Regions from separate parts of the Xylophilus rhododendri genome, predicted to be linked through region 2. Evidence: predicted binding sites of a transcription regulator. Region 2 holds the regulator's gene; each other region holds the start of a gene.

Region 1 (3,205 bases), 2.1 Mb from region 2:
CATCAGCAGGGTGCGGGCGCGGATGCTGGCCAGCGCCTTGGGCAGGTCGCCGCCATAGAGCGGATTGGCGCTGATGTCGCCGTGCTGCCAGGTCCAGAACTGGGCCAGCAGGTCGGCCGGGTCGCGCCGGGCGAAGCTCACCTCCCAGGCGCTGACAAGATAGTCCTCCAGCGAGGAGGCGCCCAGCTGGCGCCACAGCTCCTGGCGGTAGAAGGTCTGCGACAGCGCCCAGCCGGCGTACACCCGGCCCATGGCACGCAAGCCGCGCACGGGGCGCTGGGTGAAGACGCCGTCCTGGTAAGCCGCATCGGCCATCAATGCATGCCTGGCCCCTTCGATGAAGACATGGTTGTGCGGCGCGCAGCGGGCGGAGCCGCAGACCACCGCGATGCGCTCCACCGCGTCGGGGTACATCGCGCCCCAGTGGTAGGCCTGCATGCCGCCCATGGACCAGCCGTAGACCAGGGCCACCCGCTCGATGCCCCACAGCTCCGAGAGCATGCGTTTCTGCACCTGCACCGCGTCGAAATAGCTCACGTCCGGATAGCGCGTGCCCACGTCCGGCCAGGGGGTGTTCGAGGGCGAACTCGACAGCCCGTTGCCGAACAGGTTGCAGATCACGATGAAGTATTTCGACGGGTCCAGCGCGCCGCCCTCGCGCACCATGAACTGCGTGTCGTAGTGCTGCGCCGCATACGAGGTGGGATAGACGATGACGTTGGACTTCTCGGCATTGAGCGTGCCGAAGGTCTTGTAGGCCAGCGCCATGTTGCGGAAGGTGCGGCCCGACTGCAGGACCACGTTGCCGGCCTGGAAGATCGCGTAGTCGCGCTCGGTGGGAGGTGTGCTCATCGGATGGTTTTCACCTGCATGGGGCGTTGCGGGACAATATCTGTACGGATGGTATAGAAAGTACCATCCATCACGCAACATGCGTGCCACCGACACCGATACAGTTGCCGCCATGAGCGATTCCATTCCCCCGCGGCGCCCCGGCAGGCCGCGCTCCGAAGCCGCCACCGCCGCCGTGCTCGAAGCCGCCTGGCGCCTGTGCGCCACCCAGGGCCTGCGCGGCGCCACCATGCAGGCGATCGCGGCCGAGTCGGGTGTCTCCAAGATGACGGTCTACAAATGGTGGGACAGCCGCCTGGCCCTGCTGATCGACGCCTTCCTGCAGCAGGCCACCGCCGTGCTGCCCCTGTCGCGCACCGACCCGCCCGCCGAGGCCATCGAGGCCCACGCGCTGCGCTACCTCGCCGCCCTGCAGGGCGACCTCGGCCGGGTGCAGCTGGCGGTGCTGGCCGAATGCATGGCCGAGACCGGCAGCTCGGCGCTTTTCGTCGAGCGCTACCTCAGCATCCGCCGCCGGCTGGGCCTGGCGGTGATCCGGCGCGGCCAGCGCGAAGGCGGCATCCGCGGCGACCGCCCGGCCGAGGCGCTCTACGACCAGATCTACGGCACCGTCTTCTACCGTTTCCAGTTCGGCCTCCAGGCCTTGAACCCGGCCTTCGTGCGTGCGCTGGTGCGGGAAACCTTGCGGGAACCGTCGGTCTGATTCGTCAGGCAAACGTACCAAAATACGCCTTGCAGTCGTTTGATCGACCCCTAGAATACTGGTCAAGCATCCAGCCTGTGCAAGCAAACAGCTGGATAAACCCAACGCAAGCCCTTGATTGACCGGAGAAATTCCATGGACGCCAAAACCGCTGCCGCCAACGCCGCCGCCACCGCCGAAAAGGCCAAGGCCCTGCAAGCCGCCCTCGCCCAGATCGAAAAGCAGTTCGGCAAGGGCACCATCATGCGGCTGGGCGAAGGCGAGAAGATCGAGGACATCCAGGTCGTCTCCACCGGTTCCCTGGGCCTGGACGTGGCGCTGGGCGTCGGCGGCCTGCCGCGCGGCCGGGTGATCGAGATCTACGGCCCGGAATCCTCGGGCAAGACCACACTCACCCTGCAGGTCATCGCCGAAATGCAGCGCCAGGCCGGCACCTGCGCCTTCGTCGATGCCGAACACGCACTCGACACCCAGTACGCCCAGAAGCTCGGCGTGAACCTGCAGGACCTGCTGATCTCCCAGCCCGACACCGGCGAGCAGGCGCTCGAGATCGTCGACAGCCTGGTGCGCTCCGGTGCGGTCGACCTGATCGTGGTCGACTCGGTGGCGGCTCTCACCCCCAAGGCCGAAATCGAGGGCGAGATGGGCGACTCCCTGCCCGGCCTGCAGGCCCGCCTGATGAGCCAGGCCCTGCGCAAGCTCACCGCCACCATCAAGAAGACCAACTGCATGGTCATCTTCATCAACCAGATCCGCATGAAGATCGGCGTGATGTTCGGCTCGCCCGAAACCACCACCGGCGGCAATGCGCTGAAGTTCTACGCCTCGGTGCGCCTGGACATCCGCCGCATCGGCAGCATCAAGAAGGGCGAGGAAGTCATCGGCAACGAGACCAAGGTCAAGGTGGTCAAGAACAAGGTGGCCGCGCCCTTCAAGACGGCCGAGTTCGACATCCTCTTCGGCGAAGGCATCAGCCGCGAGGGCGAGATCATCGACAAGGGCGTGGAAGCCAAGGTGATCGAGAAGTCCGGCGCCTGGTACGCCTACCAGGGCGAGAAGATCGGCCAGGGCCGCGACAACACCCGCGAGTTCCTGCGCGAGAACAAGGCCCTGGCGCGCGAGATCGAGAACAAGGTGCGTGCCAGCCTGGGCGTGGCCGAGCTGAACGCCGCGCCGGAAACCGAAGCGGCGACCGCCGCCGCCTGATCCAGCGCCCGTGGCCTTCGGCAAGATCTCGCTCAAGGGCCGGGCGCTGCGTTATCTCTCGGGCCGGGAGCATTCCCGCGCCGAACTGCGCCGCAAGCTCGCATCCTTCGAGGAGGAGCCGGGCCAGCTCGACGCGGTGCTCGACGAGCTGGCCGAGAAGGATTTCCTGAGCGATGCGCGTTATGTCGATTCGGTGCTGAACCGGCGCGCGGGCCGCATGGGCGGCGCCCGCATCCGCCAGGAACTGCAGCAGCGCGGGGTGGCGGCCGAAGCCGTGTCCGAGGCGGTGGCGCGGCTGCAATCCACCGAATTCGAGCGGGCCCGCGAGGTCTGGCGCCGCAAGTTCGGCCAGCCGCCCGCCGACGCGGCCGAGCGCGGCCGGCAGGGCCGCTTCCTGATGGCGCGCGGCTTCAGCGGCGATGTGGTGCGCCGGGTGCTCGGCAG
Region 2 (3,205 bases):
GCGGTCGGCTTCATGCGCGACAGGTCATCCAGCGTCACGATGCCGCGTGTCTCCTCGTTCAGGCGCAGGTGCACGGTGACGATGTCGCACTGCTCGAAGAACTCCTGCCGGCTCGATGCCACCTGGAAGCCATCCTCCAGCGCCTTGGCCCGGGAGGCCTCCCGGCCCCATATGCGGACATTCATGCCGAAGGCCCGGCCATAGGCCGCCACCAGCTGCCCGATGCGGCCATAACCCCAGATGCCCAGCGTCTTGCCGCGCAGCACCACGCCCACGCCGAAGTTGGCCGGCATCGAGGCCGAGCGCAGCCCCGACTGCTGCCAGGCGCCGTGCTTCAGGTTGGCGATGTACTGCGGCAGCCGCCGCATGGCCGCCATGATCAGGGCCCAGGTCAGCTCGGCCGGCGCCACCGGCGAACCCACGCCCTCCGCGATCGCCACACCCCTTTCGGTGCAGGCCGCGATGTCGATATGGGGGCCGGCCTTGCCGGTCTGGGAAATCAGCTTGAGCCGGGGCAGCTTCTCGATCAGTTGCCGGCTGATGTGGGTGCGCTCGCGGATCAGCACGATGACATCGGCGTCCTTCAGTCGTACCGACAACTGACCGATGCCCTTGACCGTGTTGGTGAAGACCTTGGCGGAGTAGGGGTCCAAACGAGAGGCGCATGGCAGCTTGCGCACGGCATCCTGATAGTCGTCGAGGATCACGATGTTCATCTTTGCGATTGTGCCTTGCCGATGTGCGAGATCGGGCCGGGCACGCCAGCAAAAACGTGAGCGCAGGTTAGGAGGCCCCGCCATGGGGCCGTTGGCGGCGCTTTGCTTGAGCTTTAGTTGATCTTCTGCCGCCGCTCCACCGAACGGGCGGACTCCCATGCGGCCAGGCGATCGAGTTCGGCGCAGACATCGGCCAGCCGGCCCGAGATCACCATGCGGCCCGCGTCCTGGCGCGAGGCGCCGTCGGCCACCCGCAGCACCCGCAGCGGCGGCCGTGGCCGGCTGGGCGTGACCACGATGGGCACCGCATGCGGCTTGGCCTGCATGGCCGGATGTGCCTGCGCCTGCGCCTTGCGCGGCAACACCCTGCGCTGCACCCAGCCGGCCAGTGGCGCCAGCCAGGAACCGCCGTTGCCGTTGACGTTGACGTTGGAAGAAGCGGCCGGGCCGCGCGAGAAAGCGGTGGTGGATGCCATGTGAAAACTCCTTGGTGACAGGACGTCGTATCCATCGATCGGTCCAGGCAGGATTCACGTTGAGAAACCGCAGCGCGAGGGTTGCCGCCAGGCCTGGTCGAACCCAGGCCCCAGCCGAACGCCCGCCACCTGACGCTGCGGCGAATGGCTACATGAGCATGGTGTTGCGGATCAGCCCGACAGCCAGGCCTTCGATCTCGAAGGGCTCGTCCGGCGCCACCATGATGGTGGGGTAGTCGGGGTTCTCGGCATGCAGCTCGATGCCGTGGGGCGTACGCTGGAAACGCTTGACCGTCACCTCCTCGCCCAGCCGCGCCACCACGATCTGGCCATTGCGTGCCTCGCGGGTGGACTGCACCGCCAGCAGGTCGCCATCCATGATGCCGGCGTCGCGCATCGACATGCCGCGCACCTTCAGCAGGTAATCGGGCCGGTGCTGGAACAGGCTGCCTTCGACGTGGTAGGTCTGGTCCACATGCTCCTGGGCGAGAATCGGCGAACCGGCCGCCACCCGGCCGACCAGCGGCAAGGCCAGCTGCGCCAGGCCGGGAATCGCCAGCATCAGCTGATGGGCGCGACCGGCGCCCGCCTGGTGCATCTGCCCGTGCTTCAGCCGGATGCCGCGCGAAGTACCGCTGACCAGTTCGATCGCGCCCTTGCGTGCCAGCGCCTGCAAATGCTCTTCGGCCGCGTTGGCCGACTTGAAGCCGAGCTCGTTGGCGATCTCGGCACGGGTCGGCGGCGCACCGGTGCGGGCGATGGCGTTCTGGATCAGTTCCAGGATCTGCTGCTGGCGCGCGGTGAGTTTGACGGGCAGGACGGGTGTATCGATCATGGCCTCTCCTGAGGGTGGGCTGTCTGGATATCCAGTGCCTGTATTTTTAAACAGTTTTCGGCTCGCTGGCAAGCGCTACAGCAAGGTTGTCTATGAAAGTGGTGGTATTGGGCACAGGCGGCACGATCGCGGGCATGGCGGATCGCGCCTCCCAGCACGGCTACCGGGCCGGACAGGTGCCGGTCGGCCAGCTCACGCAGGGCCTGGCACTGCCTGCCGGCTGCGAACTGCTGGCCGAGCAGGTCGCGCAGATCGACAGCAAGGACATGGCCGAGGCGGTCTGGCTGGCGCTGGCCCGGCGCCTGCAGCACTGGCTGGCGCAGCCCGAGGTGCACGGGGTGGTGGTGACACATGGCACGGACACCCTGGAAGAAACCGCCTTCTTCCTCCACGCCGTGCTGCAGGCCGGCAAGCCGGTCGTGCTGACCGGCGCCATGAAGCCCGCGAGTGATGCCGAGCCCGATGGCCCGGGCAATCTGCGCGATGCCATCGCTGTGGCCTGCATGCCGGGCGCCCAAGGGGTGCTGGTGGTGTTCGCGGGCCGCGTCCTTGCCGGCAGCGAAGTGCGCAAGGTCCATCCGAAGCGGATCGATGCCTTCGAAGCCGGCGACGCAGGCTGCCTCGCACGGGGCAGGGCGGGCGATTGGGAAATCCTGCGTGGATGGCCGATGGCCGGCGCCGACCATGTCCCGGGGGCGCTGGAAGCGCTGCAGGCGCGCCTGGAGCAGGGCGGACGGCTTCCGTGGGTGGCCTGGCTGAGCAGCCATGCAGGCGCCACCGGGCGCGAGGTGCGGGCGCTGCTGGCCGCCGGTGTCGAAGGCCTGGTCGTGGCCGGCACCGGCAACGCCACGCTGCATCGGGAAATGGAACACGCGCTGGACGAAGCCCGCGCCGCGGGAGTGCAGGTTTCCATCGGCAGCCGCTGCCCGCTGGGCGACGCCGATCCCTTCGATCGGGGAGACCGCAAGCCGGCGCTGACGCCAGCCCAGGCCCGCATCGCCCTTCAGCTGAGCTTGCTCAGTTCGACAGCGCCTGCAGCGCGCGCTGCGTGATCTCGTCGACCGAACCCACGCCGCTGATCTTGCGGTACTTGGGAGCCTTGGCCGGCTCCTGCTCGGCCCAACCGCGGTAGTAATCCACCAGCGGACGCGTCTGCGCGCTGTAGACGTCCAGGCGCT
Region 3 (3,205 bases), 860 kb from region 2:
TCCGCCCCAGGGCGCCGTCTCCAGCGAGCGCAGGCGCAGGCCGTTGGCGGGCGCCGCCATCTTCTGCTGGGCCAGGCGTTCGCTCAGCAGGCGCTGCAAATGGGCCATGTCCTGCATCGGCTCGGCCGTGCGCAGCAGCAGTCGTTCGTGGGAGGGCAGGTCGATGCCGTCGATGCGTTTCAGGTCCAGCGTCCATTGCAGTTCCAGCGCCAGCACGCCGAGCTGGCGGCCGCGCAGCCAGAACTGCAGCGAGCGCAGCAGCCGGGCGGCCGACCACATCAGCTCCGGCGCCCGTTCGGCCAGCGCCGGCAGTTCGAGCTTCTGGTCGAACTGCTCGGGCAACTCCAGCCAGCGGTGCAGGTCCGGCCGCTGGCCCCAGGCGATGTCCAGCGCATCGCGCAGGGCCGGGCCGAAACGCCGCGCCAGGCCGGCGCGCGGCAGCTGCGCCACATCGCCCCAGCAGAGGCAGCCCAGGCGTTCGAGCATCTCCAGGTGCTCGCGCGCCGCGCTCAGGGTGAACAGCGGCAGGGCGGCGGGGATGTCGGCCGGCGGGCGCTCGTCCAGCAGGATCAGGCGCAGCCGGGCCAGCGCGCACAGGCTGCTGTCGCCCCAGGCGGTGAACAACCGGGCTTCGGGCGCCGGATTGCGCGATTGCAGCTCGGCCCGCAGGGCGCGCGGGCCGCCGAAAAGCCGCTCGCAGGCGGAGACCTCGATCAGCAGCGCCTCGTCCAGCCAGGCCACGCGCGGCGAGAACTGCAGCGCCCACCAGCCCAGGGCTTCCGGCTCGGGCAGCGCGGCCGGTTCCTTGCCCGGCTCGCCGGGCTGGCCCGGCGCAGCCTCAAGCCGCCAGAAAAGGGCGATCCAGCGCATGCGCGATCTCCGGCAGACGGGCCACGGAAGCCAGCCGCACCACGGTGGCGGCCGCCGGCCGGCCGGCAGAAACCTCCACCGGCTGGCGCTGCGCCCGCCGGCGCTGGCTGGCGGCCAACACCGCATTCAGCCGGGCCGGCCGCGCCATCAGCGGCACCGGCCGGACCAGCGGCGGCCCGCGCCGCTTGAGCAGATGCACCTGCAGGCTGTGCCCGCCCTCCTCCTCATCTTGCGCGGCCTCGACCAGCAGCCGCAGCCGCGCCGGCGATGCCTGGGCCGCCTGCGCCTGCGGCCGGAACACCCAGAAAAGCGCATCGAACTGCTGCGCCGCCAGCTGCAGCCGGCGCAACTCGCCCACCCGCGCCTGAGGCAGCCAGGCCAGCACGGCCGACACCTCGGCGCAGCGCAGGGCCTGCTCGCAGGCCCAGAGCCGGGCGGCGGGCGCATCGCAGCGCACCCACAGCAGCGCCTCCGGAGGTAGGCCCTGCGCCGCCAGCGCCGGGCCGAAGGGTTCATGCGGCGCCCCGATCAGCGCCACCGGCCGCCCCCGCGCCGACACCGCCTGCGCCAGGGCCGGCAGCAGCAGCGGCCAGGCGAAACTCTCGGTGCCGGCATGCAACACTTCGGTCATCGAGCCGACCGGCCAGCCGCCGCCGGGCAGTTCGGCGTCCAGCGCCGCGAAGCCGCTGGCCGCGATCGCCCCTTCTCCCGCGGCCAGCGATTCGGCCAGCCATACCTGCGACAGCAGGGACGGACCGGAATCACGTGAGTTGATGGCAAGCGATGGCATGACTGTATTTTTATACAGTATTCCAATCCACGCCAGGGCTTGAGCCCTTTTTTACCCGGGCGTTTTCCAGCTGCGGGAAAATCCAGGCCAAGGCTGCAGCGTTTAAAGTGTGCGCACGCCATCAACAAGGCTCAGGTTTGTCCGAAGATTTTCTCCCCCCATCGCCGCCGCGCCGCGGCGCCTTCGCCTTCTTCGAATCGAGGGTCGAGGCCTTTCCACCCCAGTCCGCCGGCCTGCCGCCCGCCCGCTTCGCCGCCTTCCTGTGGCGCTGCACCGAGGGCTCGCGCGGCTGGATCGTGCTGCTGACGCTGCTGACTGCCGCCATCGGCGCATTCGACGCCCTGCTCGTCGCCTCGCTCGGCCGGGTGGTCGACCTGTTCGGCCATGTGCAGCCGGCCCTGCTCTGGCAGGAACACGGCGGGCTGCTGAGCCTGATCGCGGCCGTGGTGCTGGCCAGCATCGCCTTCGTCTGGCTGCAGACGACGGTGCAGCACCAGGTGCTGGCCATCAATTTCCCGATGCGCCTGCGCTGGAACTTCCACCGCCTGCTGCTGGGCCAGAGCATGTCCTTCTACCAGGACGAGTTCTCCGGCCGCATCACCGCCCGCATGATGCAGACGGCGCTGGGCGCGCGCGACCTGATCTTCACCATGGCCGAAGTGGTGGTCGGCATGTTCACCAACTTCATCACCATCCTGGTGTTCGCCGCGGCTTTCGACACGCGCCTGGTCTGGCCCTTCCTGATCTGGGCGCTGGCCTACGGCTGCGCCTGCTTCCACTTCGTGCCGCGTGTCTCCCGGGTCGGCCGCGAGCAGGCCGATGCGCGCTCCCTGATGACCGGCCGGGTGAGCGACGCCTACACCAACATCGCCACCGTCAAGCTGTTCTCGCATTCGCAGCGCGAGGCCTTCTTCGCCCGCGAGGCGATGCGCGAGTTCCAGGGCACCGGCTTTCGGCAGATGCGGCTGGTGAGCTCCTTCGAGACGATCAACCACACGCTGTCGATGCTGTTGCTGCTGGGCGTGGCCGGCTGCTCCCTATGGCTGTGGAGCCGCGGCCAGGTGGGCCTGGGCGCGATCGCCGCGGCCACCGCCATGGCGCTGCGCCTGAACAGCCTGGCGCACTGGATCATGTGGCAGCTGAGCGCACTGTTCGAGAACGTGGGCACGGTGCAGGACGGCATCAGGACGCTGTCGGCGCCGCACGCGGTGCTGGACCGCCCCGCCGCCCCGGCACTGGCGGTGCCGCGCGGCGAGGTGCGCTTCGAGAACATCCGCTTCGCCTACCCGGTGACGGCCGCCGCCGGCCAGGCCGCCGCCACGGCGGGACGGCCCATCGTCGACGGGCTGGACCTGGTGGTGCGGCCCGGCGAGAAGATCGGGCTGGTGGGCCGCTCCGGTTCGGGCAAGTCCACGCTGGTCAACCTGCTGCTGCGCTTCTACGAACTCGACGGCGGGCGCATCCTGGTCGATGGCCAGGACATCGCCGCCGTCACGCAGGACAGCCTGCGCGCCGCCATCGGCATGGTGACGCAGGACACCTCCC
Region 4 (3,205 bases), 2.6 Mb from region 2:
GTATTAGCTTTTTCAATGTATTGCCTCCCAATATGCGTAAATCACAACGCAAAGCCACCATGAAAACCAATTATGTCATGCGTACCAAGCGGCTAAATTAGGTAATCGCTAGTGGCATGCTCTCCCAGCACGTGGTGTAGTCGGGCGTCTTGCGCTCCTGTTTCATTATCCAGTTGCGCCGCGCACCTTCCACCCCCGCGCTGGCCATCGCCACAGTTCCGCGGCCGTAGCGCTCGTTGAGCTGGTCCACCGCCTGCATCAGCGAGCCGCGGTCTTCCACCCCGCCGTCCAAGGCCAGTTCGCCCTGCTCCACGGAGCCGTCCTGCAGGTCCAGCAGATGCACACCCGCCTTGGCCATGTGGAAGCCCGGCCGGTAAATCGCCTGCATGCCGCGCACCGCGGCCTGGACGAGCAGGCCGGTATCGGCCGTGGGCTTGCGCAGCGGCACCACCGTGGCCCGGCTGTACTGCGGCAGCTCCTTGCGATGCGGGCTGGTGTGCACGAACACGGCGACCTGGCCGGCCACGCTGCTCTGGCGGCGCAGCTTTTCGGCGGCGCGCTGGGCGAACTCGGTGACGGCCTCGACCAGGTCCTCCAGCTGCGTCACCGGCCGTCCGAAACTGCGCGTGCTGGCGATCTCCTTCTTGGCCGGCGGCTGGCCCTCCAGATCGATGCAGGGCATGCCCTGCAGCTCGCGCACAGTGCGCTCGAGCACGACACCCCAGCGCGCCCGGACCATGGCGGCATCGAGGCGCACCACGTCCAGCGCCGTCACCAGGCCGGCCGCCTGCAGCTGGGCGCCGATGCGCCGGCCGATGCCCCAGATCTCGCCCAGCTCGGTGGCCTGCAGGACGGTGTCGAGGTCCGACGCCGGCAGCGCCGCCAGGTTGGCGACCTGGGCCAGGTCCTCGCAGTAGCTGCCCGGCTTGCGCTCGGCCGTCTTGGCCACGTGGTTCGCGAGCTTGGCCAGGGTCTTGGTCTGGCCGATGCCGATGCCGCAGGGGATGCCGATCCACTCATGGATGCGCGATCGCACCCGGACCGCCCGGCGCGTCACATCCCGCACGCCGGCCAGGTCGATGAAGCTCTCGTCGATGCTGTAGATCTCCTGCTCCGGCCCCAGGCCGGCGGCGATCGACATCATGCGGTTGGACATGTCGCCGTACAGCCCGAAATTGGCGGACAAGGCCACCACCGTGCCCTCGGGCAGCTTGTCGCGGATCTCGAACCATGGCGTGCCCATCTGGATGCCGAGCGCTTTGGCCTCGTTGCTGCGGGCGATGGCGCAGCCGTCGTTGTTGGACAGCACGATCACCGGCCGGCCGGCCAGGCTGGGCCGGAACACCCGCTCGCAGGACACGTAGAAGTTATTGCCGTCGACCAGGGCAAACAGCGGCGCGCTCATGCCTTGAACTGCTTGATGCTGGCCGTGACCACGCCCCAGATCTCCAGAACCTGGCCATCGCGTGGGACGATGTCCGGATAAGTAGGGTTGGCTGCGACCAACCGGATGCGCTCGGCGCGCTTGTGCAGGTATTTCACAGTGAAATCACCGCCGTCGAGGACGGCCACCACGACATGGCCATGCGCGGCGCGGATTGCGCGGTCCACTACCAGCACGTCACCGTCGAAGATACCAGCCTCCCGCATCGAGTCTCCACGCACGCGCAGCAGGAACGTAGCCTGCGGGTGTTGCACCAGCTGCTCGGTGAGGTCGATGCGTTTGCAGTTGAAGTCTTCGGCCGGCGACGGAAACCCGGCCTGCACCCGGTCGCCTGCCAGCGGCAGAATCAGCGGCAGCAGCGAGATAGGAACTGGACGTTCCGGCAGGAGGGCGACGCGAGAATGCATGGCGGGGCAGGCTGGGTGGAAAGACTGATTAAATATACAGTTCTTTTGCGCCGTAGCGGTACGTCACGCGTCAGCCCGCGCCACGCCTCACAGTGGCAAAAACCCTGGAGCAATCATGAACCGCCACGCCCTGCAGGTAATCTCTGACGACTCAGGAAGCTTTCGCTGGGTGCTTTTGGCTTCGACCGACGAGGCCCTAAGGTTCGAGGCGCACAGTCACGCAGACTGTGACTTTGAAGACTACGCATCTGCGCTCAACGCCGGCACGCTGGCGCTAGCCGCAGCCGACGAACAACCGTACGAAAACGAAGCGGCAGTCCCGGCCGGTGATGCAGATTGCGCAAGAGCTGATGTGCCGGCAACGTGACCTGCAGATTCCGGCCGACGCCCAAGATTCGCAGGAACAGTTGTTTTTTTGGTCTACGCCTAAGACCGCCAGTGATGCGGAAGTGAGTCGCGCAGTTCAATTTCTCGCTGAAAACTCACGCTGAACTACGAGGGGGATTGCAACATGGCCACCTCTAATACTGCTAGAGTCGGTCGCAACCTGTTGAATCTTCAAAGAAATTTTCGGGGGCAAGTCGCCGATTGATCTGCCGGTGAGTCGCTTCGGGAAGCAGTCTAGGGCAAAAGTTCTATCCATTGGTCGAATCATAACAACTGCACTTTGCGCTTGCCTAACCAGCCAATGATTGCGCCAGAGCCGTTTTGTTAATTGCTGTTCTTGTTAATTAACAAAAAAACTGGTCAAAAAAATGCGAGCCCCTGTTGCGCTCGTTAATTTTGCGCTACCATTGCACCATGAGTGCAGACGACCTTTACAAGCGTGCGAGGGATGAACTGGCAGACATAGATGCCAAGTTGGCGCAACTGACGCAACGCAAGCTGGAACTGTTGGAATTTTTAAAGGCTGGCGCGCGCCTCTTTGGAGCGAGCACTTCAGACTCACAGTTTTTTTTGTCGGCGGATCAGAAACGTAAGTTCCTAACAACGTTGCCGAAAGCTAGCGCTCGACGTGCGACACCTGGAAAAGAGGTCATTGATGCTGCTAAAGCGATTGTCTCGGCGAAAGGGTCAATGAAGACTGAAGATCTGTTGGCACACCTTCAAAGCCAGGGGTACAGCATTGGAGGCAGCGAACCAGTTCGCATGCTCAGCGTTTTGTTGTCTCGCTCAGGCGAGTTCAATGCCGATCGGCGTGCAGGTTGGACGTTAAATATTGGCGAAAACAACAGCAAAAATACGCTGTTGTCAAAACTTTTGAGGGAAGGGAATTAACGCGTCACGTAACGCAAAACGAACAAAGCCGCCTGTTATGAGCAGGCGGCTTGATCGAGGTGCATCCATCTGGTAT

What was found. The regulator LexA, encoded in region 2, represses DNA repair genes until DNA is damaged. The targets are predictions, from matches to a motif close to ACTGTATNNNNATACAGT.
Region 1: recA (recombinase RecA) is a predicted target of LexA. The motif match lies at 1,630-1,647, and genes of this name have one in related genera.
Region 3: imuA (translesion DNA synthesis-associated protein ImuA) is a predicted target of LexA. The motif match lies at 1,662-1,679, and genes of this name have one in related genera.
Region 4: GT347_RS16165 (LexA family protein) is a predicted target of LexA. The motif match lies at 1,875-1,892, and genes of this name have one in related genera.

Annotation. Positions count from the first base shown of each region.
Region 1 is NZ_CP047650.1:2,994,378-2,997,582, forward strand. Features, by position in the region: gene GT347_RS13725 (alpha/beta fold hydrolase) at 1-852, opposite strand, end outside; gene GT347_RS13730 (TetR/AcrR family transcriptional regulator) at 965-1,555, shown strand; gene recA (recombinase RecA) at 1,691-2,761, shown strand; gene recX (recombination regulator RecX) at 2,772-3,205, shown strand, end outside.
Region 2 is NZ_CP047650.1:920,977-924,181, reverse strand. Features, by position in the region: gene GT347_RS04295 (D-2-hydroxyacid dehydrogenase family protein) at 1-716, opposite strand, end outside; gene GT347_RS04290 (hypothetical protein) at 830-1,192, opposite strand; gene lexA (transcriptional repressor LexA) at 1,341-2,027, opposite strand; gene GT347_RS04280 (asparaginase) at 2,162-3,079, shown strand; gene adk (adenylate kinase) at 3,045-3,205, opposite strand, start outside.
Region 3 is NZ_CP047650.1:57,769-60,973, forward strand. Features, by position in the region: gene GT347_RS00290 (DNA polymerase Y subunit UmuC family protein) at 1-870, opposite strand, end outside; gene imuA (translesion DNA synthesis-associated protein ImuA) at 839-1,660, opposite strand; gene GT347_RS00300 (ABC transporter ATP-binding protein) at 1,798-3,205, shown strand, end outside.
Region 4 is NZ_CP047650.1:3,489,657-3,492,861, forward strand. Features, by position in the region: gene GT347_RS16160 (Y-family DNA polymerase) at 98-1,393, opposite strand; gene GT347_RS16165 (LexA family protein) at 1,402-1,851, opposite strand; gene GT347_RS16170 (hypothetical protein) at 1,967-2,218, shown strand; gene GT347_RS16175 (hypothetical protein) at 2,653-3,129, shown strand.